Regions from separate parts of the Paenibacillus sp. FSL R5-0345 genome, predicted to be linked through region 1. Evidence: riboswitches for the same ligand, from Rfam matches in the RefSeq annotation. Region 1 holds a riboswitch; each other region holds the start of a gene.
What was found. A riboswitch is a leader RNA that binds a small molecule or an ion and turns the genes downstream of it on or off. The one in region 1 is predicted to bind cyclic di-GMP.
Positions count from the first base shown of each region.

Region 2: another riboswitch for cyclic di-GMP. It lies ahead of R50345_RS31070 (anti-repressor SinI family protein); the one in region 1 lies ahead of R50345_RS03065 (transglutaminase-like domain-containing protein).
Region 3: another riboswitch for cyclic di-GMP. It lies ahead of R50345_RS29150 (NPCBM/NEW2 domain-containing protein); the one in region 1 lies ahead of R50345_RS03065 (transglutaminase-like domain-containing protein).
Region 4: another riboswitch for cyclic di-GMP. It lies ahead of R50345_RS20415 (thiamine pyrophosphate-binding protein); the one in region 1 lies ahead of R50345_RS03065 (transglutaminase-like domain-containing protein).

Region 1 covers NZ_CP009281.1:675,376-683,180, forward strand. The annotation lists gene R50345_RS03055 (GtrA family protein) at 1-109, shown strand, start outside; gene R50345_RS03060 (class D sortase) at 144-794, shown strand; cyclic di-GMP riboswitch class I at 919-999, shown strand; cyclic di-GMP riboswitch class I at 1,108-1,188, shown strand; gene R50345_RS03065 (transglutaminase-like domain-containing protein) at 1,202-2,011, shown strand; rRNA gene R50345_RS03070 (16S ribosomal RNA) at 2,382-3,939, shown strand; rRNA gene R50345_RS03075 (23S ribosomal RNA) at 4,200-7,127, shown strand; rRNA gene rrf (5S ribosomal RNA) at 7,256-7,372, shown strand; gene R50345_RS03085 (acyl-[acyl-carrier-protein] thioesterase) at 7,611-7,805, shown strand, end outside.
Region 2 covers NZ_CP009281.1:388,980-396,784, reverse strand. The annotation lists gene R50345_RS01765 (aldo/keto reductase) at 1-476, shown strand, start outside; gene R50345_RS01760 (hypothetical protein) at 700-2,040, shown strand; gene sipW (signal peptidase I SipW) at 2,042-2,629, shown strand; gene R50345_RS01750 (TasA family protein) at 2,720-3,340, shown strand; gene R50345_RS01745 (helix-turn-helix domain-containing protein) at 3,500-3,829, shown strand; gene R50345_RS31070 (anti-repressor SinI family protein) at 4,037-4,192, opposite strand; cyclic di-GMP riboswitch class I at 4,220-4,304, opposite strand; gene R50345_RS01740 (2-oxoglutarate dehydrogenase E1 component) at 4,777-7,644, shown strand; gene odhB (2-oxoglutarate dehydrogenase complex dihydrolipoyllysine-residue succinyltransferase) at 7,697-7,805, shown strand, end outside.
Region 3 covers NZ_CP009281.1:6,607,282-6,615,086, reverse strand. The annotation lists gene R50345_RS29175 (sensor domain-containing diguanylate cyclase) at 1-409, shown strand, start outside; gene R50345_RS29170 (leucine-rich repeat domain-containing protein) at 425-1,276, opposite strand; gene R50345_RS29165 (Crp/Fnr family transcriptional regulator) at 1,411-2,094, shown strand; gene R50345_RS29160 (EAL domain-containing protein) at 2,145-3,134, shown strand; gene R50345_RS29155 (hypothetical protein) at 3,250-3,786, shown strand; cyclic di-GMP riboswitch class I at 3,944-4,030, shown strand; gene R50345_RS29150 (NPCBM/NEW2 domain-containing protein) at 4,286-7,805, shown strand, end outside.
Region 4 covers NZ_CP009281.1:4,581,881-4,589,685, reverse strand. The annotation lists gene glpK (glycerol kinase GlpK) at 1-894, shown strand, start outside; gene R50345_RS20425 (helix-hairpin-helix domain-containing protein) at 909-1,157, shown strand; gene R50345_RS20420 (carboxymuconolactone decarboxylase family protein) at 1,280-1,648, opposite strand; gene R50345_RS20415 (thiamine pyrophosphate-binding protein) at 1,659-3,302, opposite strand; cyclic di-GMP riboswitch class I at 3,421-3,516, opposite strand; gene R50345_RS20410 (methyl-accepting chemotaxis protein) at 3,707-4,957, opposite strand; gene R50345_RS20405 (helix-turn-helix transcriptional regulator) at 5,080-6,036, opposite strand; gene R50345_RS20400 (SDR family NAD(P)-dependent oxidoreductase) at 6,209-7,042, shown strand; gene serA (phosphoglycerate dehydrogenase) at 7,115-7,805, opposite strand, start outside.

The DNA of each region.
Region 1 (7,805 bases):
GCATCTGTTGACTGACAAACTAGGCATTCAAGTGTTGATCTCTAAGGTATTAGTAACGTTTGTGACGGTGATCATTAACTTCTTCGGAAGTCGTAAATGGGTATTCTAAAGTGCAGTAGAACCAATCCACGGAGGTGAAAATCATGCGTAAATTCTCGTATGTGCTCATACTGGCTGGGATCCTTATCATGCTCTATCCAAAAGCTAACGAATGGTATAACGACTGGCAGCAGGAGAAGCTATTAGAAACGGCTGAACTGAGCACCATCGAAAGCACTCCACCACCTGATCTGAAGAGTAGATATGCCGAGGTCACTCAGCTACTAGCAGAGGAATCCGTTCTAGATGCACAGGCACAGCCTCAAGAAACAGAAAAGCCAGAACCGGAGATTGAAGTGGGCGGCAAAGTTATCGCATTAATAGAGATTGCTAAGATTGATCTGAAGCTGCCAGTATTAGAAGGAGCAACAAAAGCAAATATGAAGCATGCTGCGGCCCATATGAAAGAAACGGCCCCGCTTGGAGAAATCGGGAACGCCGCAATAGCTGCTCATAGAGCTAGAACTACGGGCAGATTGTTTAACAGATTGAATGAAGTTGTGGTTGGGGATGTAATCACGGTAAAAACGAGCGATCAGGTATATAATTACGAGGTTTATGATATTTCTGTTGTACTTCCCAGTGATGTGTCTGTTCTTGACGGGAATAACAAGGATAAGATTCTTACTCTAATTACGTGTGACCCACTAGTAGATCCTACACATCGTTTGATTGTTCATGCTAAGCTTACCTAATAGTTGATGAGAAATGACAAGAGAACTGAAATACAGAGAGATAACTATAAAATAATAGTAAAACTAGCAATTTTGTTCTTGTTTACGAGGATAAATATGGTAGTATAAGACTATAAAAGCTAAACACGATAAACGGCAAACCTATCGAAAGGTAGGGACGCAAAGCTAAAGGGCCTTCCCGTAAGGATGGCAGCCAGTTACCGAATGAAGAGGCTTTTTTTGTTTTTATAAAATATATAAGAATCTAAGATTCATATTTCTACTTGGACTGATTCTGTTAATTTGTCTAGCGAAATTAGAACAGATAGAGCTTATACGATAACGGCAAACCTATCGAAAGGTAGGGACGCAAAGCTAAAGGGCCTTCCCGAAAGGATGGCAGCCAGCTACCGAAAGGAGTTTTATCCGTGAAAAAGGTTTATTTTATGATGGTGGCGCTGTTCGTGCTGATTACTTCGGTTCCAGTAAGCACAGCTCAAGCTGCAAGCGCAGATTCAAACTGGTTGAATACATCCAAATTGGCTCAAGGTGTAATCGGTATTAACTACGATATTCCAAAAGATAAAAGAGTTAAGCTGATGATCACAAAAGATAACAGTAGCTATACATACAATTTATATGCTTCTGGACAAGCTGAGGACTTCCCTTTGCAACAAGGGAATGGGACTTATAAAGTTTCTGTTCTTGAGAATACAACGGGTAATAAATATAAGGCTCTCTATTCTGAAGTAGTAGATTTAACTATGAACGACTCAAATTCCGTATATTTGGGCTCCGTACAGAATGTGAAATGGAGTTCTTCTGATAAAGCAATCGTTAAGGCTAAAGAGCTTACAAAAGGTAAAACAACAGATGAAGAGAAAGTTAAAGCAATCTATAACTATGTAGTTGCTAATGTGCAATATGATTATTCTCTTGCTAATAATGTAACAACAGATTACATTCCGAACATTAACAACACTTTGAATACTAAAAAGGGAATCTGCTATGACTATGCTTCTCTTTTTGCCGCAATGCTGCGTAGTGTAGATGTGCCTGCTAAATTGGTGATGGGGAATACTAGCTACGTTACGCAATACCATGCATGGAATGAAGTATTGATGGATGGGAAATGGGTTACTATTGATACCACGGTAGATGCATCGGCAGCGAAGAGTAAGAAGAATACGGATTTTATTAAGGCTTCAAGTAAGTATACTGCAGCAAAATACTATTAATTTGAAACGCTAGAATCATAACTCTATTAAATAAACAACCAGCTTAATAATTAAGCTGGTTGTTTATTTTTCTATTAGGGGTTGCTTTTCTATGAGTAGATAGGTTATTATAGTTAAGCGTTGTTAGACAGCGTACAGGCAATGTTTGAGAGAGTTATATAAACGGCTTTCGAAAAATAAAGCTTGCATTACTGAGAACAACATGATATATTATAAGAGTTGCTGCTGAGACATTAAACGGCGCCAACGAGAACTTGATCTTTGAAAACTGAACAACGAGTGAGTAGGAAATCACGAAAGTGAAATCCAAATTAGAGAATTAATTTTCTCGTCAGATGTTTCAAAATGAGCATATCGCTCTTTTCAATACTAATTGGAGAGTTTGATCCTGGCTCAGGACGAACGCTGGCGGCGTGCCTAATACATGCAAGTCGAGCGGAGTTATTTTGAAAGCTTGCTTTCGAAATAACTTAGCGGCGGACGGGTGAGTAACACGTAGGCAACCTGCCCCTTAGACTGGGATAACTACCGGAAACGGTAGCTAATACCGGATAATTTCTTTTTTCTCCTGAAGAAAGAATGAAAGACGGAGCAATCTGTCACTGAGGGATGGGCCTGCGGCGCATTAGCTAGTTGGTGGGGTAACGGCCCACCAAGGCGACGATGCGTAGCCGACCTGAGAGGGTGAACGGCCACACTGGGACTGAGACACGGCCCAGACTCCTACGGGAGGCAGCAGTAGGGAATCTTCCGCAATGGGCGAAAGCCTGACGGAGCAACGCCGCGTGAGTGATGAAGGTTTTCGGATCGTAAAGCTCTGTTGCCAGGGAAGAACGTCCGGTAGAGTAACTGCTATCGGAGTGACGGTACCTGAGAAGAAAGCCCCGGCTAACTACGTGCCAGCAGCCGCGGTAATACGTAGGGGGCAAGCGTTGTCCGGAATTATTGGGCGTAAAGCGCGCGCAGGCGGTCATTTAAGTCTGGTGTTTAAACCTTGGGCTCAACCTAAGGTCGCACTGGAAACTGGGTGACTTGAGTACAGAAGAGGAAAGTGGAATTCCACGTGTAGCGGTGAAATGCGTAGATATGTGGAGGAACACCAGTGGCGAAGGCGACTTTCTGGGCTGTAACTGACGCTGAGGCGCGAAAGCGTGGGGAGCAAACAGGATTAGATACCCTGGTAGTCCACGCCGTAAACGATGAGTGCTAGGTGTTAGGGGTTTCGATACCCTTGGTGCCGAAGTTAACACAGTAAGCACTCCGCCTGGGGAGTACGGTCGCAAGACTGAAACTCAAAGGAATTGACGGGGACCCGCACAAGCAGTGGAGTATGTGGTTTAATTCGAAGCAACGCGAAGAACCTTACCAGGTCTTGACATCCCTCTGAATCCACTAGAGATAGTGGCGACCTTCGGGACAGAGGAGACAGGTGGTGCATGGTTGTCGTCAGCTCGTGTCGTGAGATGTTGGGTTAAGTCCCGCAACGAGCGCAACCCTTAACTTTAGTTGCCAGCAAGTAATGTTGGGCACTCTAGAGTGACTGCCGGTGACAAACCGGAGGAAGGTGGGGATGACGTCAAATCATCATGCCCCTTATGACCTGGGCTACACACGTACTACAATGGCCGGTACAACGGGAAGCGAAGCCGCGAGGCGGAGCCAATCCCATCAAAGCCGGTCTCAGTTCGGATTGCAGGCTGCAACTCGCCTGCATGAAGTCGGAATTGCTAGTAATCGCGGATCAGCATGCCGCGGTGAATACGTTCCCGGGTCTTGTACACACCGCCCGTCACACCACGAGAGTTTACAACACCCGAAGTCGGTGGGGTAACCCGCAAGGGAGCCAGCCGCCGAAGGTGGGGTAGATGATTGGGGTGAAGTCGTAACAAGGTAGCCGTATCGGAAGGTGCGGCTGGATCACCTCCTTTCTATGGAGAATCGTCTTCTGCAATGAAGACATTCAAATCGGAAGTTAAACTTCCACAATCTCAGGTTTAGGCCTGTTACTCACTCGTTGCTCAGTTTTGAGAGTTTAAGCTCTCAAGTAAGACTTGATCCTTGAAAACTGGATACCGAAACGAATTTGCGTTTTAGAACATCTTTTAGCAACTTGTGCAAACAAGTAAATGTTATTAGTGAGATGATTCCAAGAGAGATATCGTATGATATTTTCCTGCGGAGAAATCAAGGTTAAGCTAATAAGAGCACACGGAGGATGCCTAGGCGCCAGGAGCCGACGAAGGACGTGGCGAACAACGAAACTGCCTCGGGGAGCTGTAAGCAAGCTTTGATCCGGGGGTGTCCGAATGGGGAAACCCAGCTGTGGTAATTCGCAGTTACTCATACCTGAATACATAGGGTATGTAGAGGCAGACCAGGGGAACTGAAACATCTAAGTACCCTGAGGAAGAGAAAACAATAGTGATTCCGTCAGTAGCGGCGAGCGAACGCGGAACAGCCTAAACCTAAGAGCTTGCTCTTAGGGGTTGTGGGACGTCTCACATGGAGTTACAAAGGAATATGGTAGGCGAAGAGGTCTGGAAAGGCCCGCGATAGAGGTAAAAGCCCTGTAACCTAAACTGTGTTCTCTCCGAGACGGATCCCGAGTAGTGCGGGGCACGTGAAACCCCGTATGAATCCAGCAGGACCATCTGCTAAGGCTAAATACTACCTGGCGACCGATAGTGAAACAGTACCGTGAGGGAAAGGTGAAAAGCACCCCGGAAGGGGAGTGAAATAGAACCTGAAACCGTGTGCTTACAAAAAGTCAGAGCCCTATTAATGGGTGATGGCGTGCCTTTTGTAGAATGAACCGGCGAGTTACGTTTAACATGCAAGGTTAAGTCGAGAAGACGGAGCCGCAGCGAAAGCGAGTCTGAATAGGGCGATTTAGTATGTGGACGTAGACCCGAAACCGTGTGATCTACCCCTGTCCAGGGTGAAGGTGCGGTAACACGCACTGGAGGCCCGAACCCACGCACGTTGAAAAGTGCGGGGATGAGGTGGGGGTAGCGGAGAAATTCCAATCGAACTCGGAGATAGCTGGTTCTCCCCGAAATAGCTTTAGGGCTAGCCTCGGTATAAGAGTAGTGGAGGTAGAGCACTGATTGGGTGCGGGGTCCGCAAGGATTACCAAGCTCAGTCAAACTCCGAATGCCATATACTTATTGCCGGGAGTCAGACAGTGAGTGCTAAGATCCATTGTCAAAAGGGAAACAGCCCAGACCATCAGCTAAGGTCCCCAAGTGTGTGTTAAGTGGGAAAGGATGTGGAGTTGCACAGACAACCAGGATGTTGGCTTAGAAGCAGCCACCATTGAAAGAGTGCGTAATAGCTCACTGGTCGAGTGACTCTGCGCCGAAAATGTAACGGGGCTAAACACACCACCGAAGCTATGGCTAGATACTATGTATCTGGGGTAGGGGAGCGTTGTATGTGGGTTGAAGGTGTACCGTAAGGAGCGCTGGACAGCATACAAGTGAGAATGCCGGTATGAGTAACGAAAAGATCAGTGAGAATCTGATCCGCCGAAAGCCCAAGGTTTCCTGAGGAAGGCTCGTCCGCTCAGGGTAAGTCGGGACCTAAGGCGAGGCCGAAAGGCGTAGTCGAAGGACAACAGTTTGAAATTACTGTACCACCGTAATCCGCTATGAGCGATGGGGTGACGCAGGAGGGTAGTGACGCGGACTGATGGATATGTCCGTCTAAGCAGTGAGGCTGATGTGTAGGCAAATCCGCACATCATTAAGGCTGGGCTGTGATGGGGAGCGAAAATTGTAGTAGCGAAGGTCATGATCTCACACTGCCAAGAAAAGCCTCTAGCCAGGAGAAGGTGCCCGTACCGCAAACCGACACAGGTAGGCGAGAAGAGAATTCTAAGGCGCGCGGAAGAACTCTCGTTAAGGAACTCGGCAAAATGACCCCGTAACTTCGGGAGAAGGGGTGCCCCGGTAGTGTGAATAGCACGAGGGGGCCGCAGTGAAAAGGCCCAAGCGACTGTTTAGCAAAAACACAGGTCTGTGCGAAGCCGCAAGGCGAAGTATACGGGCTGACGCCTGCCCGGTGCTGGAAGGTTAAGGGGAGTGGTTAGGGGTAACCCGAAGCTATGAACCGAAGCCCCAGTAAACGGCGGCCGTAACTATAACGGTCCTAAGGTAGCGAAATTCCTTGTCAGGTAAATTCTGACCCGCACGAATGGCGTAACGACTTGGGCGCTGTCTCAACGAGAGATCCGGTGAAATTTTAATACCTGTGAAGATGCAGGTTACCCGCGACAAGACGGAAAGACCCCATGGAGCTTTACTGCAGCTTGATATTGAATTTGGGTACGATCTGTACAGGATAGGTGGGAGCCGTAGAAATCGGAGCGCAAGCTTCGGTGGAGGCGCCGTTGGGATACCACCCTGATCGTATCTAGGTTCTAACCTAGTGCCCTAATCGGGTACGGGGACCGTGTCAGGCGGGCAGTTTGACTGGGGCGGTCGCCTCCTAAAGAGTAACGGAGGCGTTCCAAGGTTCCCTCAGAATGGTTGGAAATCATTCGAAGAGTGCAAAGGCATAAGGGAGCTTGACTGCGAGACCTACAAGTCGAGCAGGGACGAAAGTCGGACTTAGTGATCCGGTGGTACCGCATGGAAGGGCCATCGCTCAACGGATAAAAGCTACCCTGGGGATAACAGGCTTATCTCCCCCAAGAGTCCACATCGACGGGGAGGTTTGGCACCTCGATGTCGGCTCATCGCATCCTGGGGCTGAAGTAGGTCCCAAGGGTTGGGCTGTTCGCCCATTAAAGCGGTACGCGAGCTGGGTTCAGAACGTCGTGAGACAGTTCGGTCCCTATCTGTCGTGGGCGCAGGAAATTTGAGAGGAGCTGTCCTTAGTACGAGAGGACCGGGATGGACGTACCGCTGGTGCACCAGTTGTTTCGCCAGAAGCATGGCTGGGTAGCTACGTACGGACGGGATAAGCGCTGAAAGCATCTAAGCGTGAAGCCCCCCTCAAGATGAGATTTCCCAATTAGTAAGACCCCTTGAAGACGACGAGGTAGATAGGTTGGAGGTGGAAGTGCAGTAATGCATGGAGCTGACCAATACTAATCGGTCGAGGGCTTATCCTATACTTAAAACGAAAATTCAATTCGGATTCAGTTTTCAGGCATCAAGCCTGTAACACGCTTAGAAATTTATTCTCACTTCTGGTGATGAAGCAAATTTCACGCGGCAGCGTCTGTTTCACAGACGCATGTTTGGTGGCGATAGCGGAGGGGTTCCACGCGTACCCATCCCGAACACGACCGTTAAGCCCTCCAGCGCCGATGGTACTTGGACCGAAGGGTCCTGGGAGAGTAGGACGTTGCCAAGCACACGAAGCCATTGTTGATTTATCAACAATGGCTTTTTTGTTCCCTTTATCGCTTAATTTAAATAATGTGGATAAGTCATGGGTAAATAACGAAAAAATAAAAGTTACTAACATGTGGATGAAATAATAAAATATATTCAAAAATGAAAGTAGTCCCCAATTTATGTGGATAGAGCAGTGGTATATGTGGATACTTCAAGTAAATGCAAGGATATTTTGCATGGTAGGAGGATAAACAATGGACAACAGTAGCAATCTTGTGTGGATAGAAGATTTTTCTGTACATGCGAGCGACACGGATTATCGTTCGCAGGGTAAGTTATCCTTTATTCTGGATATCATGCAATGTGCGGCAGACTTCGCGGTGGGTAATTTGGGGATAAGTGTGGAAGAAATTCTGAATGCAGGAATGGGCTGGATGATGATTACGTTA
Region 2 (7,805 bases), 290 kb from region 1:
CAGCGCAAATCAAAATGCTCCAAGCCTCTTGCGATGAGCCTTTTATCGTAAACCAGCTACATATGAGCCTAGCCAAGCTGAGCTGGGTCGATGCTGGAATCAGTGTAAACCGTGAACCTTGGAAGGATATTACCTTTCCTGAGGGAACCCTTGAGCATTGTCGAATGGAGAATATTCAGCTTCAAGCTTGGGGCCCACTCGCACAAGGCTTATTTAGCGGACGTTCATTAGAGGATCAACCAGAGAATATCGTCCAGACCGCTGCCATGGTTAAACAACTTGCAGATAAAAAAGGAACAACACCCGAAGCCATAGTGCTATCCTGGCTAATGACACATCCGGCAGCTATTCAGCCTGTGATTGGGACTGTGAATCCGCAGCGCATTGCTGCCTGCGCCGATGCGGACAAGCTGGAGCTTACTCGTAAAGAGTGGTATGACTTATACGTTAGTTCGCGTGGTACTCGTCTTCCCTAACCCGCTCCACAAATTCAACTCCAAAGGATTCTTAATAGCCTAATTGTGCCTCTCGCATGATTAGGCTATTTTTAATGCCTCCCCATTTCTTACATATTGTTCTCTATTGCGAATAAAAATAGATATCGAGCGAAAAACCGAGGTAAATAGAGATAAATTAACATTTTCGTTCTTTATAGAGCACAAACTAGGCTTATTGGCAGTTTTCTTTTCAATTTATTCCATGTATTATTCATTACAGAAGTTGTTCTTTATTGAGAACGACAATAACGAACCAAAGAAATTCAAGACATTGAGGGGAGGTATTCCTCTGAGACCCAGATCAGCAAAAAGAAGACCTAAAAGAAAGAGGCAAATCGGACTACGTGTTCTGCAATCAGGAATGGCTGTCTCCGTCTTGTTTCTGTATACCTCGCAGCAAGTGGGTAATACCTACGGTGGTTTTGGAGCTACTACGCAAGCGACCAGCACAATTAGCTTTTGCGAAGTCTTTCCAAACTCGATCAAAGGGCTTCTAACAGAACTCAAAGATCATATCGAAAAAGCTACTGCTTTAAAAGGATCGCTACAAAGCTATGCCCCTTCAGGCAGTCTCTCAGATGTTTCGGGAATAGAAGGCATGTCGCTGGATGAGCTTGATGTCGCAGCGCAAGAGATTTCCTCGCAAATCTCCGCGCTTCAATCTCAAATTGATGGCGTTAATGAGCAATTGGCCACCAACAGCCAAATTTGGAACGAAATCAATAGTGAGCTGAACGCAGCAGCAGCCGTATTATTCCAGATTGGAGGATATATGACCTCTCTAGATTCAAACTGTTTAGAAATCAAGGATGAACAATTCTTCAGTGAGCTGCAAAATAGCCTGAATCAAAGTGGTGTAATCTCTGAATCCCTGAATGCTTCCTTAAATGGAGTCATCCAATACCTAAATTCTATTCACGACATCGGTCTTCCGTTTGCTTCGGTAGTGACCAGTGATGTATATGGACAACCAGAGTTACGCAATGAGGCGTTTCAGCAGCCGTTCCCCTACCTGATTGCTTTTAGTCAACCGGCTGGCAATATCTCTAGCGAGCTTACCTCCACTTATGAAAATCTCAATACTGAAATGAATGATCTTAAAGAATCAGCTACTTCAGGCATCAGCACTCTTCAGAGTCAGCTCCAATTGATCAGTCAAACCCGCGAACAACAATTGGAAGCCCTTGAGAAAGCCCGATTAGAGGCGCTGGAACAAGCGAAGAAAGAAGAACGTTTGGCCCTGGAGAAAAAAGAAAAGCAAGAAGCAGAGGACAAAGCGAAAGCTGAAGCTGAAGAGAAAGCAAAAACGGAAGCGACTCCACCGACAGGTGAAGCTGCTCCAGAGAACATAAATAAAGAGCAACCTGAAGCCCCAGCTACTAACCCGGTCGATCCGGAAGTTGGTGAAGAGCCAACGATTCCACAAGATATACCACAGCAAAAGGTTCCTCAGGAGACGCCAAAGGCGGAAGCTACAACCTCTTCCCCGCCGGCAGCAACACCAGCTCCTTCGGCCCCTCAACAAGACAAAGGTGGAGAATAATATGCGGATTAAAAAAATGATCAACAATACATTATCGAGCATCATGCTTGTGATCTTTATTCTGCTGGTGATAGCCGTAGTGTTATCCAAGGCCTCCGGCGGTGAACCTGCCTTCTTCGGATACCAGATCAAATCGGTACTCTCAGGTTCGATGGAGCCAGGGATTCAAACCGGATCGATTGTCGCTTTAAAACCCGGAGGAGATATGAATCGCTTCAAAAAAGGCGATGTTATCACCTTTAGAAATGAAGAAAACCTGCTCATTACTCACCGTGTTGTAGAAGCAACAATGAACAATGCTACTGGTGAAGCCATGTATCGCACGAAAGGCGATAACAATGATGCGCCTGATATGAACCCTACCAGTTCCACGAATGTTGTAGCTGAGTATGCAGGGGTCACCGTACCTTATGTAGGTTACGCTATGAATTTCGCAGTTTCCAAAGCTGGAAGTGTTGTGCTCATGATCGTACCAGGCTTGATGCTCCTGCTCTATGCCCTGTATTCATCATGGAAGGCTGTAGCTGCACTCGAAAAGAAAAATGCGGCTATACTGCCCACCTCTCCACCTCCAACTGAAATACAGTAATTCGTTGATTGTCCGCTTCCGCTTACGAACCGGAAGTTACAATATATAACTTTTATAAAAAAACCACAAAACCGAGGAGGAATTTTAATTATGGGTATCAAAAAAACATTGGGTCTTGGCGTAGCATCTGCAGCACTGGGTTTATCATTGATTGGTGGAGGAACATTCGCTTACTTTAGCGACACTGCACAAAGCACCGCTACATTCGCAGCAGGTACACTGGATTTGAACTCTGATCCTTCTGTTATCGTTGATTTGAAGGATCTGAAGCCAGGCGATACGATCAAAAGAGACTTCAAACTAAAAAATGACGGTACACTTGATATCGGTTCGATCCTCCTCAAAACAGCTACCTCTATTAATGATGTAGGTGGTAACAACGGCGCTAACGATTTGGCAAAATTCATCAAAGTTAAATTCCTGGTGAATAAAGATAAAAGCGGCATCTTACCTGGTAGTGAAGAGAAAGTAGTTTGGGAAACTACCCTGGCCGATTTGAAGACTCAGACACCGGATCTCGTAAAAAACACTGGACTTGATGCAATCTGGGGTACTAGCGAAGCATCTGGAATTAAGGCCGGCACAAATGATAGCTTCACCGTTCAATTCGAATTTGTTGATAACGGCCAAGAGCAAAACTACTTCCAAAAAGATTCATTAACTCTGACTTGGGATTTCGTAGGTAAGCAAACAGCTGGATCCGCTAAATAATCTAATAAGTCTTCCATTCGAAGAGCAGCAGATTCTTATTCCGGAAAGCGGATAAGTAGATGCTGCTTTTTTCTTTACAATAATCTTTGTCGAATTTATTGATATTTGCTATACTAATAACAAAAATTACGGAGGGGCGTCAGCATAGTGCCACAAAATATGGGCCAACGTATCCAGCATCTCCGCCTAGAAAAGGGATTGTCCCTATCTGAGCTTGCGGACAGAGCGGATGTTGCTAAGTCGTATCTTAGCAATGTGGAGAGAAACATCCAATCCAATCCTTCAATCCAATTTATCGAAAAGATCGCCGACGCGCTTCAGGTATCCATCCACGCTTTGCTCTATGGAGAACCTAATGATGCTGAGGAATCACCTTTAGATTCGGAATGGTTCCGATTGGTGCAGGAAGCTATGGCCTCAGGCATAAGCAAACGCGAATTCAAGGAGTTTCTGGACTACCAGAAATGGCGCCTGGATCAGAAGGATTAATCCTTCCATCTGATCTGATAAGATCCTCTTCTACTCATACTATCAAGCATAAGCGCCTTCGTTCTCCTATATGGACTGCGAAGGCGTTTTATATTCTACTAGAATATAAGGACAGTGTGTCATCTGAAACTTATAGCTTCTTATATAAAGAAAAAAAGCACAGCGAGTTATCGCTGTGCTCATTTGATATGTAATGCTCTGAATGTATTACTGCACGGCTTGCACAGTCTTCTCATGAAAGAAGCGACGAATTTCATCTGCCTTTATGCCAGCCTTCTTAGCTGCTAATAATAAATGGACCCACTCTACGTCTAGATCAATGACCTGCTGTTCTCTGTTGCTTCCCTGGTTGGACTTGTCCAAAAAATCTCCTCCTAAGATTTTACGTCCCCAGGCAATCCGGCTGTCATAGTATTTCTACCTTAGACCCGCGACTTTGTGCCCCTGCCTTTCGGCAAGTTTACCTTTTACTGGACCCTTTACGTGAAAGGATCTACTTTGAAATATATGAAAAACGCTAACTGCAATAACATTATACTATACTAAAGTGAAAAAGTGTGTCGATTTCTGATTAGTTTTTCCATTAAAAAACAAAAAATAGAAGTTCTTTTATAGAATTTCCTGTCCTATTATCGCGATACTCGTCTTATTCATAAAATTATATAAGCCAATATAATAATGTCCCATTCCCTATTTAGTTAAAATTAAGGATAATAGAATCATTTTAGTAGGCCTTTAGAATGGGTAATAAAAAAGAACAACTCTTTATTTAGTAGAACAAGCTAACCCATACCATTTTGCGAACGTATTAGACGAAAGAATGAATTGATTACATGTGTGGAAAGTAGCACAATAAGATGAGGAATGAAACCGCAATCATCACAGCTCCTACAAGCATTGACACAAAATGTCACGTATGGAGTTCATCCGTTGAGGAGGATGTATTCATGGCAGCCAAAGAGCCCTATAACGAATCCATTTGGAGTAAGTATTATGGACCCAATTTAGGCTACATTCAAGAAAGATACGAGCAATTTGTGAAAGACCCAACCACCGTAGAGAATAATTATCGTGAACTTTTTACAAATTCGGGTCCCCCACCATTAACACCGGATAGCGAACCGGCTCCACAGCCTCGCATTTCAGGAGACACCGAATGGCTTAGAAAAGCAGTAAGAGCTTCCAAGTTAATCGCTAATATTCGTATATATGGCCATATGGCCGCTGAAATTGATCCGCTTGAGCGGGACCACAATCCCATGGCTAAATATCTCGAACTTGAAACTTATGGGCTGACCCGTGAGGATCTGATCGCATTACCTGCCACACTCATTTGGGAGAATGCACCGAATGACGTGCATACCGGATGGGATGCTGTTCAGCGTATGCGTCAGGCATATACCAAAACTATCGCCTATGAATTCGGGCATGTGCATGAGGAAAAAGAATTGCAATGGCTGAATAGACAGGCAGAATCCACTAGCTCACCAGCACCTTTAAATAATTCAGAACGCAAAGAACTACTGAACCGCCTGATTCAAGTAGAGCAATTCGAAACCTTCCTCCACAAGACCTTTGTGGGTCAGAAACGTTTCAGCTTGGAAGGCAACGACGCTCTTGTGCCTATGCTCGATGAAATCGTACGCGCTGCTGCGCATGACGGCGCAGAGCATATTCTGATGGGTATGGCGCACCGCGGCCGTCTCAACGTTCTCGCACATATTTTAGGCAAACCTTATGATATTATATTTTCAGAGTTTCATCATTCTCCAAACAAGGAGCTCTTCCCTTCCGAAGGCTCTACAGGAATTAACTATGGCTGGACGGGTGATGTGAAATACCATCTCGGTGCAGACCGCGCTGTCCGTGAAGGAGAAACCGTACGCACAAGAATAACACTAGCGAACAATCCAAGTCACTTGGAATTCGTCAATCCTGTCGTGGAAGGTTTCACTCGTGCCGCTCAAGAGGATCGGAGCACTGCCGGGCTGCCTAAGATTGATACCAGTAAAGCTATAGCAGTGCTAATGCATGGCGATGCTGCTTTTCCGGGTGAAGGGATTGTTGCAGAAACACTTAATATCGGCAAACTTCAAGGTTATCAGAATGGTGGAACGATCCATATCATTGTTAATAACCGGATCGGCTTTACGACCGAAAGTGAAGACTCCCGTTCTACGCATTATGCCAGTGATATCGCCAAAGGGTATGAAATCCCGATTGTCCATGTCAACGCTGATGATCCGGAAGCCTGTGTAGCAGCTGTCCGTTTAGCTAGCGCATATCGCCACCAATTTAAAAAGGATTTCGTGATTGATCTCATCGGCTACCGCCGTCATGGTCATAACGAAATGGATGATCCTGATACTACACAGCCTATTGTTTACAGTAAGGTGCGTAAACATCCAACCGTCTACAAGGTTTATGCTGAGCGACTACAGCGTGAAAAGATTCTTACAGCTGACGATGTTAAAGAGATGAATGCTGCTGCAGAAAGCGTTTTGCAACGTGCGTATGATAGTATGAAGGAAGGCAATCACAAGAAAAAAGAACCAAAAGCCTTCATTCCTTTAGAAGCGGAACACGCTGCGCCAGGCTCAACAGCATTATCTATCTCCAGTCTGCAGGAGATCAATCGTGAACTGCTGACTGTGCCAGAAGGATTCCAAGTCTATCCGAAGCTGGAACGAATTCTGCAACGCCGTAAGGATGCACTGAATGAAGGTGAGAAGGTCGACTGGGCACTTGCTGAGTCTCTCGCCTTCGCTACCATTCTAAAAGATGGTACGCCAATTCGCCTGAGCGGCCAGGATGCTCAGCGCGGAACCTTCGCTCATCGACATCTAGTGCTGCACGACAGTAAGACTGGGGAATTGTTCTCTCCGCTTCATCAGCTGAGTAATTCCCGCGCTTCCTTTGGGGTATACAACAGTCCGCTGTCAGAAGCATCGGTATTAGGCTTTGAATATGGTTATAACGTGTTCGCACCGGAAACCTTCGTGATCTGGGAAGCACAATATGGCGATTTCGCTAATGCAGGTCAAGTTATATTTGACCAATTCATTGCCGCTGGACGCGCCAAATGGACGCAGCGCAGCAATCTTGTCATCATGCTGCCTCATGGTTACGAAGGACAGGGACCTGAGCATTCCAGCGGTAGATTGGAACGCTTCCTGCAATTATCCGCAGAAGAAAACTGGACCGTTGCCAACTTGACGAGCGCCTCCCAGTATTTCCATCTCTTGCGGCGCCAAGCGGCGTTATGCGGACAGGAAGATGCAAGACCGCTAGTCATCATGACACCGAAGAGTCTCATTCGTAATACACGGAGCGCTTCTGCCGGAACTGAGCTCGCCTCAGGACAATTCCAGCCTGTGTTATCAGAGCCTCTGCTAGGCAAAAAACCAGGTGAGGTTAAGCGTCTTGTAGTCTGCAGCGGTAAAGTAGCTATCGACATCCAAACAGAACTCGAAGCTGCCTCAGACAAAGATTGGTCTTGGCTACATGTACTTCGCCTAGAGCAACTCTATCCGTTCCCAGAACGTGAACTGAATGCTCACCTAAGCTCGTTCCCAGCTCTTCAGGAAATTGTCTGGGTGCAAGAAGAGCCGAAAAATATGGGTGGCTGGAGCTACACCGAACCTCGGTTACGCTCCATTGCACCGCAAAACACCAGCGTGAGATATATCGGACGTCCTGAACGTTCCAGTCCAGCCAGTGGTTATGCAGATGTTCATAGCTTTGAACAGCGTAGAATTGTTTCAGAGGCCCTAAAATCAAATTCACAAGTACAAACGGCTGTACCGTCCTCCTAAGAGGACGGTATCACAATAGCGTAAACCATTATGTTTGGGGAGGTAACGGCCTGTGTCAGAAATCTTAGTACCCGATCTGGGAGAATCTATATCCGAAGGAACCATCTACAAATGGCTGGTTAAAGAAGGCGACACGGTAGGTCAAGGCGATGTGCTTGCTG
Region 3 (7,805 bases), 860 kb from region 1:
AGCGGTATTTTCACTGTGTATTATAGATATTGATCATTTTAAAAAAGTGAACGATACCTATGGGCATCAGACAGGTGACTATGTACTGGAGAAATTGGCAAGTATCTTGAAATTGCAATCTCGTGAAGAGGATATTGCGGCTAGATATGGCGGTGAGGAATTTATACTTCTTTTACCGAATACAGATATCTCGGAATCAAAGATCATAGCCGAGAATTTACGGCAATCTATCGCATATTCAACTTGGGAAATGGGCCAGATTACGGTGAGCGTGGGTATAGCTACGTTTATTCCAGCCGATTCAGAAGCCACCCTACTGCAAAAAGCTGATCAAGCGCTCTATGCCTCTAAAGAGCAGGGGAGGAACCGCGTCACGCATAGCATAGATTTGAATGAAAAGCTTCTTTAACAGGGGGCTTTTTTGTTATTTATATACGATACATCCTCTTTGCTCTAATTGCTCTACAATGTCTGTTCCCCTCAAGCTGTGATTCCATCTGAGATCCAGCTTCTCTAATCGATCCAGCTGTAGCAGGGAATCTGGAATCTCCTGCAGATGATTATCTCTTAGGTCAAGCTCTATGAGGCTGCTTAGTTGACCTATTTCCTCAGGCAGCTGATTCAGTTTATTTTTTCTAAGGTTCAGTCTTCTTAGCTTGCTTAGTTTACCAAAGGATAAAGGCAGCGCAGCGATTCGATTATCACTTAAATCAAGAATCCGAAGCTCTTCTATAGCACCCAAATGCTCGGGTAAAACGGTCAGTTGATTGCCATACAGATGGAGCTCTCTTAACCCTTTTATTTGTGTGATCGAATCAGGTAGACATTCTAGCTGATTGTAATATAGCCGCAATTCAATTAGACTGCTCATTTCGCCTATACGGACAGGCAATTGCTTGAGGTGATTATCTGTTACGTTCAGATACTTGAGCTTCTGGAGATTACAAAGCTGCTCCGGCAGCTGTTCGAACTGATTATTGCTTAGATATAGAAAAGAATCCAACCCTTGCAGTCCGCCAATGCTATCCGGCAGTACTTTTAGTCGATTATGGCCTAAATCCAGCATTCGCAAGTGAACTAAACGACTGATGTTATCGGGTAACCGTTCAATTTGATTACCCGCATAATTCAGTACTTCTAATTCATCATGAAGGAAGAGCTGATCGGGAATCTCTTTAATGTGGTTGTTGTACATGCTGAGTTCTAGTAGAGGATTACTCTCAAAAATGATCTCTGGCGTTTCGGTAAGTCCTTTTCCGTCAAAATTATATCTCATAAAAGAGTCTCCCTTGTTATTTGTTTGGCATCATGTTCATGGTGCAGTGTTACGATAGAATATAACAGGATGATGATTTATTATCTGTATGTTGGCATACAAAATTATGGAGTGTTGAAGAAAGGAACATCAAAATGGAAGCTTCTTTTTGGACGGGGACTCGCTTCTTTCAGGGGTTAACCTCGAAGGAGATTGAGGCGGTCTCAAGACTGTTCACATATAAGGCCTGTTCCAAAGGTACCCCGGTGTTTGCAGAATCAGATCCTGGGGATCATGCCTACATTATCTATTCGGGAATTATTAGGGTGTACGCCACTACGAAGGGGAAAGAGCATACCGTAGATCTTTTTGGAAAAGGCGATTTCTTTGGTGATCTGGAAGTGATCCATCCCTCCAATGTAAGGGTGCTATCTGCCGTAGCTATGAACGATACAGTATTATTTGAGATTAAACGTGAGCCATTTGAGCAGATGCTTGCCAGCTACCCGTTGATTAAGGAGCAATTGATGCTGTTGCAAATGGACCGTTTATTTTTATCGAATCGGTTATTACATGAAATGAAATTTCATGATGCGAGAGCGCGTGCGATATTTACACTAAGAAGACTATACCAAAGATTCGGAGTAGAGGAGCAAGGCAAACAGAGGATTGATCTTCGATTGACCCATCAGCAGTTCGCGGATATGATCGGAACATTAAGGGAGACGGCTACTCTTGTGCTTAAAGATCTGCAGGAGCAAAAGATTATTGATATTCAACATCAGCAGATCACCGTGTTAGACCCGACGTATTTACTAGAGTATACGGATTTCGATTGAGAAGAGCAGTTCCGGGATCTTTTTCAGAGAATTGATTATTAAAGGGGGTTATGAATGTGGCATGTAATCATTGTGTAGTAAGAGAGCTGAATTTTGAAATCAAGGCTCATGGTGAGCTTAATCTAAGGATTTTACCTAAGGTTATTCATCATTTGAGTAGAAGTAATACGATACATAAGGTGGAAGAAAATGTGATTACGATTAAGGAGGCTGGGGTGCGGGATTTTCTAGATTTCTGTAATGACCATATGGAGTCGGAGCAGTTTGAATTCCGTATAGATGACCAAACATGGAGACCTCTATCCGAATTACCCACTGTACTTAATATGGAATGGATTGATGAGGTTATAACTAAGGGTTTAGTTACTTGTCACTTCCAACCGATTGTGAACGTACGGGAAGAGATTTTTGCATACGAGCTCCTATCCAGATTTAAAAAAGATGATGGGTCCCTTATCTATCCTAATGAGATTTTTGCGGCGGCACGGAATCGTGGGCGTTTATATGCTTTAGACCGGTTATGTAGAATGACTGCTGTAAAATATGCTGCACCCTTAAATAAAAAAACCTTTATTAATTTTATCCCAACGTCGATCTACACGCCAGAATTCTGCTTAAGATCAACCGTTGAACTGGCCAATCAATTAGGCGTCGATCCGTCTCTTTTTGTCTTTGAAGTTGTTGAGACGGAGAAAGTGGATGATCTCGCTCATTTGAAAGCTATTTTGACATATTACAAGGATCGGGGATTTGAATACGCTTTAGATGATGTTGGCGAGGGCTTCAGCACAATCGAGATGTTATTGGAGCTTAAACCCCATTACATGAAGCTGGATATGAAATATGTGCAGGGTGTGTCCAGCGATCTGAACAAACAGAAAATAGCTAAACAATTTTTAGAAAAAGCTTTAGAAATCCAATCCGTTCCTTTAGCAGAAGGTGTGGAGTTTAGAGAGGACTTTGAATGGCTCAAGCAGAGTGGTTATCAGTTGTTTCAGGGATATTTATTTGGAAAGCCTGATCCTATTCCCAAACAGTGATCCTAAGGAGCATATCTCCGTCTAGAGGATGAGATGGATTTCAGGTCAGAGTCTGAGTACAGGTAAACCCCGGGGTTGTATAATTAAGGTAATTGAGAAGGGGGACGGGATGGATATGAAATGGCATAAGTACATCACGCGCTGGGCGGATTCTAGAGGGTTAGGTGGACGGGAAATTGATTATCAATGGCCGTCTCCATCATTTCCGGTGGTAAGTATTCGCAGCAATTTGGGTCGATACTCAGGTCAGGGGTATGGTTACGGAAGCAAGCCACAAGTGAAGACGGCTGTTGGTTTAATTGCTATTGGAGATGTAGCTATAGGCTTGATATCCATAGGTGCAATAAGCGTCGGTGTACTATCCGTAGGTGCTATATCACTGGGGATGTGGTTAGCGCTCGGAGCGATAGCACTTAGTTGGCTTGGCTTTGCCGCGGGAGCAATTGCGATTGCAGGAGTGGCTGTGGGAGCGATCGCGATAGCCGAAAAAGCATTGGGAGCGATAGCCATAGGCGATACGGCGTTTGGGGCGATAGCTATTGGACAATGGGCATATGGTGTAATCGCTGTTGGAGAGCATGGTTTCGGGTTAATTCCGATCACGGGTGATATGTGGAATTGGTTTCGGCGTTTGTTTGGGCTAGGAGATTAAGCCGCTAAGCAGTTCTAAAGTATCATTCATAGTCTGGGATAGTTAATAAAAAATATCTATCAGAACAGAAAAACTAATTGCAATTACCTATTCGGATTTCATACCAATTAATCATGCGATCAGATGTAGCGTTATGTTACTCTTTGTAATGTATTCGAAACTTCATAGGCAAACCTATGGAAATGTAGGGACGCAAAGCTATAGGGACTAAGGTTATTATAACTATTGTCAGCCAGCTGCCAAAGAGTGTATTACGCTTTTTGTTAAAATATAAGTGAGTATAAGTTATACACCTATACTTAATGTCTTATATTTCTCGCTTAAACGCGTATCGTCCTTAGAAGGGCGCCGAGGCGTTTATGCTTGTTAAAGTTTAATAAAAATTAAGTCTTAATTTTTATGGACTTTATACGCAATCAAGCTACTCTTTTGGGGTAGTTTTTTTTGTGCCCATTTTTGGGTACAGAAGAGATTCATATTACATCTGGGGGTAGAAAAGATGAAAAAAATGATTGCAATCGCTACATCAGCAGCCATGATAGCCAGTTTTTCGAGCGAGGCAGGTTATGCTTTAGCAAGTGATGTAAGTAAGGTAAGTGTAGTGAACAGCGTAGTACAAAGCAAAGCTGAGCTATTAAGCAGTGCGTCAGTTATTCCGTTTGATCTGTATGGAAAGGCTATCCTAAGCGCTTATAACGATGTTTTTAAAATGAATCCTGCAAATATTAAATCCATCACGAATAACGGTGGCAACTACTCAGGTTCACCAATAGCTAAGGCTATTGATGGCGATATGAGTACGCATTGGGAAACAGGCAAACCGAATAGCTCAACGTTTACGAATGAGGTTGTCTTTGTTTTTAATGAGTCCACGGAATTAAATAGAATCGTATACGCTGCAAGACAATCCGGTGCAAAGGGTAAGGGGTTTGCTCAGGAATTTGATATTTATGGCTCAACTACGGATGCAGGCGATTTTACACTAATATCCTCTGGAGAATATAAAGGCGGAGCAGGTGACGTAGTAGAGATTCAGTTTGCACCTACAGCCTTCAAGAGACTTAAATTTGTCTTCAAAAAAGCTAACCAAGATTGGGCGAGTGCAGCAGAGTTTTCTTTTTACAAAGAAGATGCCATATCGGCAAAGATGAAAAACTTATTTACAGATGATACCTTGAGTCAAGTTAGTGCAGCATTTAATACGGTAGAGAAGTTAACCGCTTTAGAACAAGAAGTGCAGTTACATCCACTGTACACGCAGTTTCAAGCAGATATAGAGAATGCAAAGGTGCTTCTGGAAAACCATCAAGTAGAGGAAACGGCAGCTAAGGTTTCGAAGTTAAAGGGGTATGGCACAGCATATGAAAATGCCTATAGCGAAGCTTACAGAATGCCAAACTCAAACGTATCAAAAGTAACGGTGAATGGTGGAAGCTACCCAGGTACGAAACCGGAATACATGCTCGATGATCTGCCTAATACACATTGGGAAACGAACAAAAATAATGACGACAGCTTCACGAATGAAGTCGTGTTTGAATTAGCACAGGCCAAAGTATTAGACAGAGTGGCTTTCCTGGCTAGAGATAATCGCAAAGGGTTCCCAGAAGCTTTTGAAATCTATGCATCAGAGACGAGTAAGGGAGAGACCTTTCAGCTCGTATCTAGCGGAACCGCGACTAGTACGAACGACTTTCTGGAGTTTAAATTCGAGCCTACGAAGTTTAAAAGATTGAAATTCAAGTTCACAAAAGCCAATATTAACAGACCTTTTGCGGCTGAATTTAGATTTTATACAGAGGATAAAGTAAGCGAAGCTGTGAATGGTATTTTCACAGATGGAACGATGAGTGCGGTTGTTCCTGCTTATAATAGCGCCAATGCAATCAATGAATTAGAAGAAGCGGCAAAAGTACATCCGCTCTATCCAATCCTTAAAGACTCATTGGATTTGGCTAAGAAGCTAGTAAATGGTGAAGTTCAAACCGAAGGCACCATTATTGAGGCTGAACAGCGTGGAGATATGAAAAAGCATGCACAGCAAAACCTGAGAATTGGTTTCGGTACGAACAACCAACCTACGGGACTCGTTGCAATGCCTGGAGATACGATCAATGTTTATGTAGACGCAGCTTCTACTGATAAATTGCCTGCAATAGTATTTTCGCAACAAGAGGCTGCTTGGAATGTTTGGGCTAGAAGCGTGCAATTACGTCCTGGTAAAAACACTATAACCGTTCCTGAGTTCGCGACGAATAGTTATTATGCACATGATGTGACTAAGGGCGGTACAGTATATATCGTCAATCCATATACAGCTGAGCAACAAGGAAAAGCACCTTTGATCCGGTTCGAGGGGCTTACGAAGATCCCTATGATGACAAAGACCACAGATCCAGAACAATTCAAAGCCTTCCTAACCACCTACAAACAAAAAATAGATGAAGATAAGGCAGCACATCCGAATGTTCAAGATCGCAAACTTATTGATGTAGTAGAAATGGTCAGCGATCATGTTATTTTTACAGGAACGGCTACAGAAGCGTATAACAAGTTTATTACACAAGAAAACAATCCACTGAATACCGTAACCGGCTATGATACTTGGATGAAGACGATCTTTGACTTCTATGGCTTGGATGGCAGTAGCGAGATTCATGATGCCAAGCTAATTCGTGAAAATATTCGATTGATGCAGCCTTATGGTGCAATGTATGCCGCGGGAGATCATACTGGGATACAAATTGGGACCGTAGCGACGATTTTGGGTGATTTTAACAAAGTCTATCCAGGTTGGGGATTGAATCATGAAATTGGGCATCGCTTGGCTATGGGTGAACGGGAATATGGTGAAGTAACTAATAATATGGTGTCTATGTTGATGTCAGTCTATGCGGATTCTATGGATACTCGTATTCCTTTTGAGAGTGATATTTATAAATATGTCCTCGAAGAAAATAAAGTGGTTATGAATCAGCAGGGCTTATTTGCACAGCTCGGTGCCTACTGGCAGTTGGAATTGGCGCACCCGGGTTACTGGACCGAACTGACCAAGCTGTACCGCGAGCGAAAGGTATCCCTTCCTAACGGTGACAATTCCAAGCAACAGTATTTAGTAGAGTTCTCCTCCGAAGTGCTGGGACTGGATTTAAGCAGCTATTTTGCCAGACATGGCTTCACTGTGAATCCAGAAACGAAAGAGAAGCTGGCTAAATATCCAGCACCGAAAAAGCTATGGTATTTAAATAACTCAGTGGTTCATTATGAGGGCACAGGAATAGCAGATAAGAATGTTGCCATAAAGGTTAATATCACACCTAACGCTACAGCTAAATCGAACACATTAAGCTTTAGTATGAATAAGGATCTGAAGAAAGATTTCTTAGGTTATGAGGTGTATCGAAATGATGTGTTGGTTGGTTTTACTGGGACTGACCAGTTCGTGGACACGAACGTAGATAGCAGCATCAATTATACGTACAAGATTGTTGGTTATGATAAGAAGCTGAACGCATTGAAACCAGTGCAGGTTAAAGCCTTCAAGCCAGCCCTGTCTGTTGAAGATCAAATTACATTAAAGCTTAATCAAGCCTTTGACCCGATGAACTATGTAAAAGCGGCTAACTATCAAGGCAACGATATTACTGCTGATGTTACCCTGAAATCAAATACCGTTGATGTAACACAAAAAGGTGACTACGAAGTTGTATATGAAGTGAAGAACGAAGGGGTTACAGAAACTAAAACTACACAGGTTACGGTAACGAGTGACTATGCTTATATCTCAGACCTTAATGCCAAATCAGTCGTTGTTGGTTGGGGTGAATTAAAGAAAGATAAAGCCGTTTCTGGTGGAATCATCACCCTTGTTCGACAAGGGCTAGCTGCGACTTATGCCAAAGGAATTGGTGTTCATGCCAACTCTGAAGTTGTTTATGATATTGAGGGCAAAGGATATGACTTCTTTGAAAGCTACATCGGGATCGATCAAGCGATGAAAGGAAAGCCATCTTCTGCAA
Region 4 (7,805 bases), 2.9 Mb from region 1:
GATGAGCTTCGAGTACCACACTCCATCCTGCCAGAAGTGAGAATGTCCGGTAGTGAATTTGGTGCAGCAGATGCACAGTGGTTCGGTGCAGAAATCCCTATTCACTCTGTATTGGGAGATCAACAGGCTGCTTTGTTTGGGCATACTTGTCTTGAACCCGGCAGTGCCAAAAACACCTATGGAACTGGATGCTTTATTCTGATGAATACAGGCACGGAAGCCGTTGTCTCCAGTCATGGTCTGTTGACCACTGTGGCCTGGGGAATGGGAGAGGAACTCTATTATGCGCTCGAGGGCAGTGTATTTGTAGCCGGAGCGGCTGTACAATGGCTTCAGGAGGGGCTGGGACTCATAACGGAGCCGGCAGGCTCAGAAGACAAAGCACGGGAAGTTGAGGACAGTGAAGGGGTTGTCGTCGTACCAGCTTTCACTGGACTCGGTGCACCTTATTGGGATATGTACGCACGTGGAGCCGTATTCGGTCTAACTAGAGGCACAACCTCGGGACATTTGGTACGGGCAACGTTAGAGTCATTAGCATTTCAGTCTAGAGACGTAATAGGGGCTATGGAAAAAGATGCGGGCATGCCATTAACCGGCCTTCGTGTAGATGGTGGAGCTGTTCGTAATGATTTGCTGATGCAGTTCCAGTCTGATATCCTCGGTAGTGAAGTTACTCGAACTACATATGCGGAGACGACTGCGCTGGGAGCAGCGCTTTTGGCTGGATTAACCTCTGGGGTCTGGACAAGAGAACAGCTGGAAAGCTTCAATAAAGCGGAGAGGGTCTTTTCACCTGTAATGGGTATGGATGAGCGTGAACATCGTTACAGCGCCTGGAAAGACGCTGTAGCGCGTACCATGGGCTGGGAGAAACATGAAGGATATCAGTGATCAGGGAGATGCATATGTCTAAGAACAGAAATATAGAAACTGATCCTGCAGGAATGCTTGGCGGATCAGAATCAGATCTTCCGACTGGATTGGCCAAGCCTGCGCTTCGAGCACTCCATGGTGCTGGGTATACAGAGATTCACCAAATCAGTAAGCTCACTGAGTCAGAGCTTCTGCAGTTACACGGGATGGGACCTAAGGCACTTAATCAATTACGGCGTGCGCTCACGGAGAAAGGTTTGTCCTTTGCCAGTGAGTCCTAAAGTCCCCATCACAGATTAACACAAAAAGCGGCAAGCTAAGGATTATCCTTGGCCTGCCGCTTTTTGTGTTGCAATATTTAATATTCAATAACAAATGCTACATTTTGCCATCCGGCATATAGTTACTTTATTTCTTCAATCGTTTCGAGAAGGATATTAAAAGCGGTAATGATTCTAGGTGCCCCTATTGCGGGTACTAAGTGTAATAGAATCCCTTTGAGTTGTTCTACAGTAACTCCCACACGAAGAGCCATGACATAATGAACACCCAATTGATCAAACTGACCCATCGAAATCAGGGCAGAGATAACTGCGATTTCCTTCCAGTCAGCTTCGATTGTGTTGCGTTGAAAAATATCGCCGTAGGCATTTCCCATAATAAATTCAGCCAAATCAGGGAAATGTTCTTTAATCGGAGCCAGTGCCTTAGCTCCGTAGTCTCCTGAGAGATTCGTGAAGTGGTTAAGACCACTGTTTACATTGTCTTTCATAAGTGACCTCCTAATTTAGGTTCAAAGTACGATGAGCAGTCGGAGGGACCTCATCACGGTCTGTTAGCAGTTCAATGACGGCAACACGGTTGATGGCAACAGCGTCCTTGATAGCTGTTTCGAACTCCTCAGCTGTCTCACATTTGTAACCCGTAGCACCAAATGATTCTGCGAATTTCACAGCGTCCATAGGGACTTCGTAGATCGTTCCGTCAATACGTCCTGTAGTTTTTTCCATACCTTTTAGAGCCATATCTAGCTGTTTATTATTCACAACAATGAATATGACAGGAATATCCTTGCAGACAGCAGCGTTAATCTCTGCGCCTAGCATCATAAAGCAGCCGTCTCCTGTAATGCAGAAGATCGTTTCTTCTGGTGCAGCAACCTTTGCGCCAATTGCCATCCCGATGGAATTACCCATACAAGCAAAGTAAGCATCGAATACAAAACTGCCAGGTTTCTTAACCTTGTACCATTTCGCAGCATGGAAACCGTGACTTCCATCATCAACAAAGACTGTGCTGTTATAAGGAATCAAATCACTCATCGTACTCAAGACCGATGCAAGTGAAAGGTTTGGTAAAATCGGAGGCTCTTCGGTATAATCGGAATTTGTCGGTGCTTCGCGTTTTGTGATGTTGTTCGTGTCAATATTATTGAGATAGCAAACTAGATTGTCACGTAGATCTCCAGTCACTGGAATCGTTTTAGAGAACAATATTTTTCCGACAAAAGTCGGATCGCTATCAAACTGAATTAATGTTGCAGGATGATTTTCCTTTTTAAGATTACAAATAGTCATATCGCTTAAACGTGACCCGAGAACGATAAATAGATCACTTTGATTCAGCAAGTCATCCCCATGGGTACAACCGCCTACTCCAATTGGACCGTGATAGAGTGGATGATCCCAAGCTATAGCTCCTTTACCACCTGGAGATGTAACTACAGGAATATTAAATGTTTCTGCTAATTGAATTAGCTCACTATGTGCTCCTGAGCGGTTAACGCCTTTACCCGCGATAATTATTGGATTCTTTGAGTTATTTATAGCATCAAGTACACGGTCGATATTAGCATGGCTGACCAGTGATTCGCGTTCAGGGATTACAATATTACATTCCTCTAGCAATTCCGTTTGTACATCAAAGGGAATACAAAGGTGAACGGGACCACGATTACCGCTCAAAGCAATGGATATGGCATGATTAAAGATTGTGCTAAAGTGATCTCCACGTTCAATAAGCTTGCTATATAAGGTGGCAGGTCTAAACATATCAGCTAAATCAGCTAGAAAAGAGGTAGAGTCCTGACATTGGGGAATTCCAAGCTCTTTAATAGATTGATGGCCAGTAATAAATAGGACAGGTAGGTTGTTGGCCTTAGCATGTGCTGCTGCAGTTAGTAGGTTTGTTCCACCAGGACCGGAAGTGCCAAAAGCTACGCCTATTTTTCCAGTTTTCAGCGCATACCCAGCTGCTTCGAAGCCGGAACTGCTTTCATGTCTTCCAGGAATAAATTCAATACCGTAATCTACCATTTTAAGAACGATAGGACAAATGGATTTACCGATGATACCAAAGGAATGGGTAACACCAAGGTTCCGTAGTGCTTCCGACATGTAATCTGCGACTGTCTTCAAAAAATACACCTCACAAGTTGATTGTTATTTTAAAACCAAACACTAGAAAACCTGTGCTCTAAAATAGGGCACAGGTTGGTAGCATAAATCGCCATAGAGACTGAACAAAAGTCCAGTCGTCTTGGTTTTCAGCAACCTGGCAGTCATGGCCTCAGATTAAAAATGAGGCTGTAGATCCATGGTTTTGCGTCATCCTCTTTCGAAGATTTTGCCAATATTAATTTAGAAATTTATAAGAAGAATTTTCCTTTACAATATATTCCTAGACACTCTTTGTCAATATATTATCGCAAATTAACTCGAATTTTGACGAAAGTCTTGTCGAACCTATGAAATAATAGATATAAAAAAACTGCTCCTAAGTCTAAGCTTAGGAGCAGTTTTTGAATTTGTTTATATGATTTGGACGTCACTTAAAACTTGAAAATATGGATCGTCTTCTGTAGATTAAATACAGCCTGAGTCATTTTCTCAGTTTCTTCTGCAACGGACTGCAGGGCATTAATTTGTTCATTCATAGCGGCTGATACTTCTTCGGTGCCGGCAGCGGTTTGCTGCGTGATCGCAGAGATATTCTCGATTGCACTTGAGATTTTCAATGCACTTTCCAACATAAGATCACTTTCGGCAGAGAAGGAGGAGATCTGCTCGGTAATATACTGTACACTTTGCACGATTTGAGCAAAGATATGAGCAGATTGAGTGATCATCTCATTCTGTACCTGTACGACTTCTTCGTTGATAGCGATATTATCAATCGCTTGTTTAATATCAGTTTCGATGCTCCGAACCAAGCCAAAGACTTCCTTCGTAGAAGCCGTTGATTCTTCAGCGAGCTTGCGAACCTCCTGTGCGACTACAGCAAATCCTCGACCATGTTCTCCTGCACGCGCTGCTTCGATGGAAGCATTTAGTGATAACAGGTTGGTCTGTTCAGCGATCTCAGTAATGGTCTTTGTGATCATCGTAATTCCGCGAGCATTTTGAGAAAGGGCTTCGATAGTGTCAGCTACTTTTTGAGTAGCCTGGATGTTTTTACGCATGCCTTCAGCTTGCGTATCAACGGATTGGCGTCCTTGTTCAACTAGCTCTAATGTATGTATTGAACGTCTGTTCATTTCTTTTGTTGAGTTCGTATAATTGGATACTTTATTCTCAATATCTTTAATGGATTCTGTCATTTCAGCGATATCCGTAGATATTTCATTTGCACCAAGAGCTAGCTCGTTAGACGAAGAGGCTACCTGTGCCATGACAATTTTCAAATTCTGATTCTTATCTTCGATTCCACGGCTTGCATCCATAACTTGACGAGTGATTTGTGATGCTTCTGTCAAAATCTTCTTGAGCTTGTCAATCATAGTATTAAAGGAACGGCTTACGTCCCCCATAGACCCGTTCTCGTCGGCTCTACTAGTAAAATCCCCTTTTGAAATACTATGAGATACATTCGCGATGTCATCAAAAGAAGATGTAAGCGTTCTCTCGATAAAGCGGGCCACTGGGAAGGTTAGAGCAGCAAGAACGACGATTAGAACAATACCCAAAATAATGTTGCCTAAGATCATAAAAGTAACTAAAACAGGAATGGCAAATAGTGCGGCAACGAGGTAACATCCGGCAACAATTCTTTGTTTTAACGGAAGTTTATGCATCCAGTTCATTGGTATAATGTCCTCCTTATTAATATTATGTATTGGTGTTATTATATGGGATTTAAAGGTGATTGGTCTATAGTAAGAACTGACATAAATCTTCTTTTCGGAGTAGTTCTTTAGATTTCGTGTCAAAAATCCTCATAAATAGCGGAAATTTTTGCGATAGCAGACTTTACCATCTCTAAAAGTTCTTGCGGTGAAAGTACAATAACCGAGGGACTAAAAGAAAGGATTATCCGGCAGGCCGACTCGATCGTATTAAATCCGGCTTCTACGTTCACCCACTCTGCATTGCTAGATGGCTCTATCATATGGATAGAAACGAATCTTTCACGTTGCAATTCTTTTAAGACAGATGTTCTAACCCTTAATTTTACCGGATATTTTGGCAGTGCTGCTTTGAAGGCTGTAGTGGACTCTTCCCAATAATGTTTTAAATCAAATTCATCAGGCCTGTTAAACCGCTCATTGGTCTCTTCTACGTTTATCAATCTGGACACACGAAAGGTTCGCAGTTCATCCCCTATATTGGCTACGACATACCAAACTCCTCGTTTTGCAACTAACCCAAGAGGTTCAATCATCCGGACTTTTGTCTCGTCGTTCCGGAGATAAGTGATTTTTACTTTACGGTCTTCCCAAAGAGCTCTCTGAAGTACAGAAAGGAACGGATAAGTCTCATCCGAAGGATGCCAACTGGCACCGTCAATATGGATCCGCTGGCTTAGATAATTTGCTGGGTTACTAGTTCGATGAGAGGAAGCAGCCTCCAGTTTGAGAACAGCGGAAGAGAAGTCGTCCTGTATCCCCAGATCTTTCATGATAGATGAGTCAGTGGACAGAAGCAGTGAACCAATCTCTTGTGGCTTCATACCTGTTAAGGAGGTTCGGTACCCTTCTGTAAGCATCCAACCTCCTTCACGCCCTCGTTCAGCTACAATCGGGATGCCTGAAGCACTCAATGCTTCCATATCTCTAAACACCGTTCGTTCTGACACTTCGAGTGTTTGGGCCAGCTCGCGAGAAGTCATTTTTCCACGTTTTTGCAATAGAAGCAATATAGATAACAAACGGTCGGCTCGCATTTATTATTTACTCCTTCTCGAATTAAATATTGGACGTGCTCCATTCAACCATTCTAAATTTTGATTATATTATATATGTCAGTGGATGTCATATATTAAGGCTATACTTATAAAACGTAGGGAATGATCACAGAATACTGAAATTGAAAACATACTGAAAGGGTTGAGGGGAATGACATTGAAAGGAAAAGTGGCACTGGTTACGGGGAGCAGTAGAGGCGCTGGTAGAGGGATCGCTTTAGAATTAGCAAGAAGAGGTGCTTTTGTCTATATTACAGGGAGAACCATAGATGTATCTGCCACTGAACCAATTAAGGGGAGCATAAATAGCGTACTTAGAGAGATAAAAGAGAGTGGAGGATCTGGTGCGGTAATCCAATGTGACCATACGAAGGATCAGGAAACAGAAGCAGTGATCCGTCAGATCGCTGAAGAGCAGGGGCGGCTCGATATTTTAGTGAATAACGTATGGGGAGGCAATGATCTAGCTATCGAGCAGAAGCCTTTTTGGGAGCTATCTACAGCTCATTGGGAGAATATGTTTAATGCAGGGGTGAGAGCACAGTTGATCACGAATTATTACGCAATTCCCCTCATGCGGAAGGCAAATACTGGCGGTCTAATTATTCATACAACCTTTTGGGATCATTATAAATATCTGGGCAACTTTTATTATGATCTTTCTAAAAATTCACTTTTACGTATGGCCTTCGGACTATCGAAGGAGTTAAAGGATGACAGTATTGCAGTTATTCCACTTTCACCCGGATGGATGAGAACAGAAGCAGTTTTAGAAGCCATGAACACAGATGAGGAACATTGGCAAGAGGTCGAGGAGCTGAAAATGAGTGAATCGACGACATATATTGGTCGAGCTGTGGCTGCACTGGCCGCTGATCCGGAAGTAATGTCCATGTCCGGTGAGCCGCAGCTGGTTGGAAAGCTAGCTGAAAAGTATGGATTTACCGATACCGATGGAAGGTCCATCCCTGCATTCATAATATAGGAAGAAAAAGGTTCGTTAAATCAAAAAAAGGCCACTCCAGTACATACTGGAATGACCTTTTTATGTTATAGATTAAAGTAGGATGATTTCTTCAGCAGTGTTAATCTCTGGTAAACCAGCAAGTTTCACTAGGACATCCTTAGGAACGGCTTTGTCAACGGTCAGCAACATGATTGCAGCGCCCCCAATAATTTTACGTCCCACTTGCATGGATGCGATATTAACATCGTTCTCACCAAGCAATGTACCCACAAGTCCGATAATTCCTACTTTGTCGTTATGAGATACGAAGATTTGATGACCTTCAGGAGCAATATCAACCGGGAACTTATTTACTTGAACAATCCGTTCTCCATAACCTTGCAACAATGTGCCGGCAACAAGATACTCTTGGTCATGATCAGCTTTTAGAGTAACGGTAATTAGATTGGTAAAGCCCTTAGTTTTGGAAGCTTTAGTTATTACTACGTTCACGTCGCGTGTTTTCGCCAAATGCATCGAGTTTACGATATTAACGTCCTCTGCAAAGTGACGGGAGAGCACACCTTTTACGATGTAACGGGTTAGGGGTTGGGTATCTACATCTGAAAGATCCCCAGCGTATTCAACATGGATCTCACGGATAGCAGCAGCTGCGATTTGGGTAACAAAGCTGCCCAATTTTTCTCCAAGCGTGAAGTAAGGTTGAAGCTTGTTCATTACACTTGGAGCCACCGGAGGAATATTGACAGCGTTAATGAACGGTTCATTACGCAGAATATGC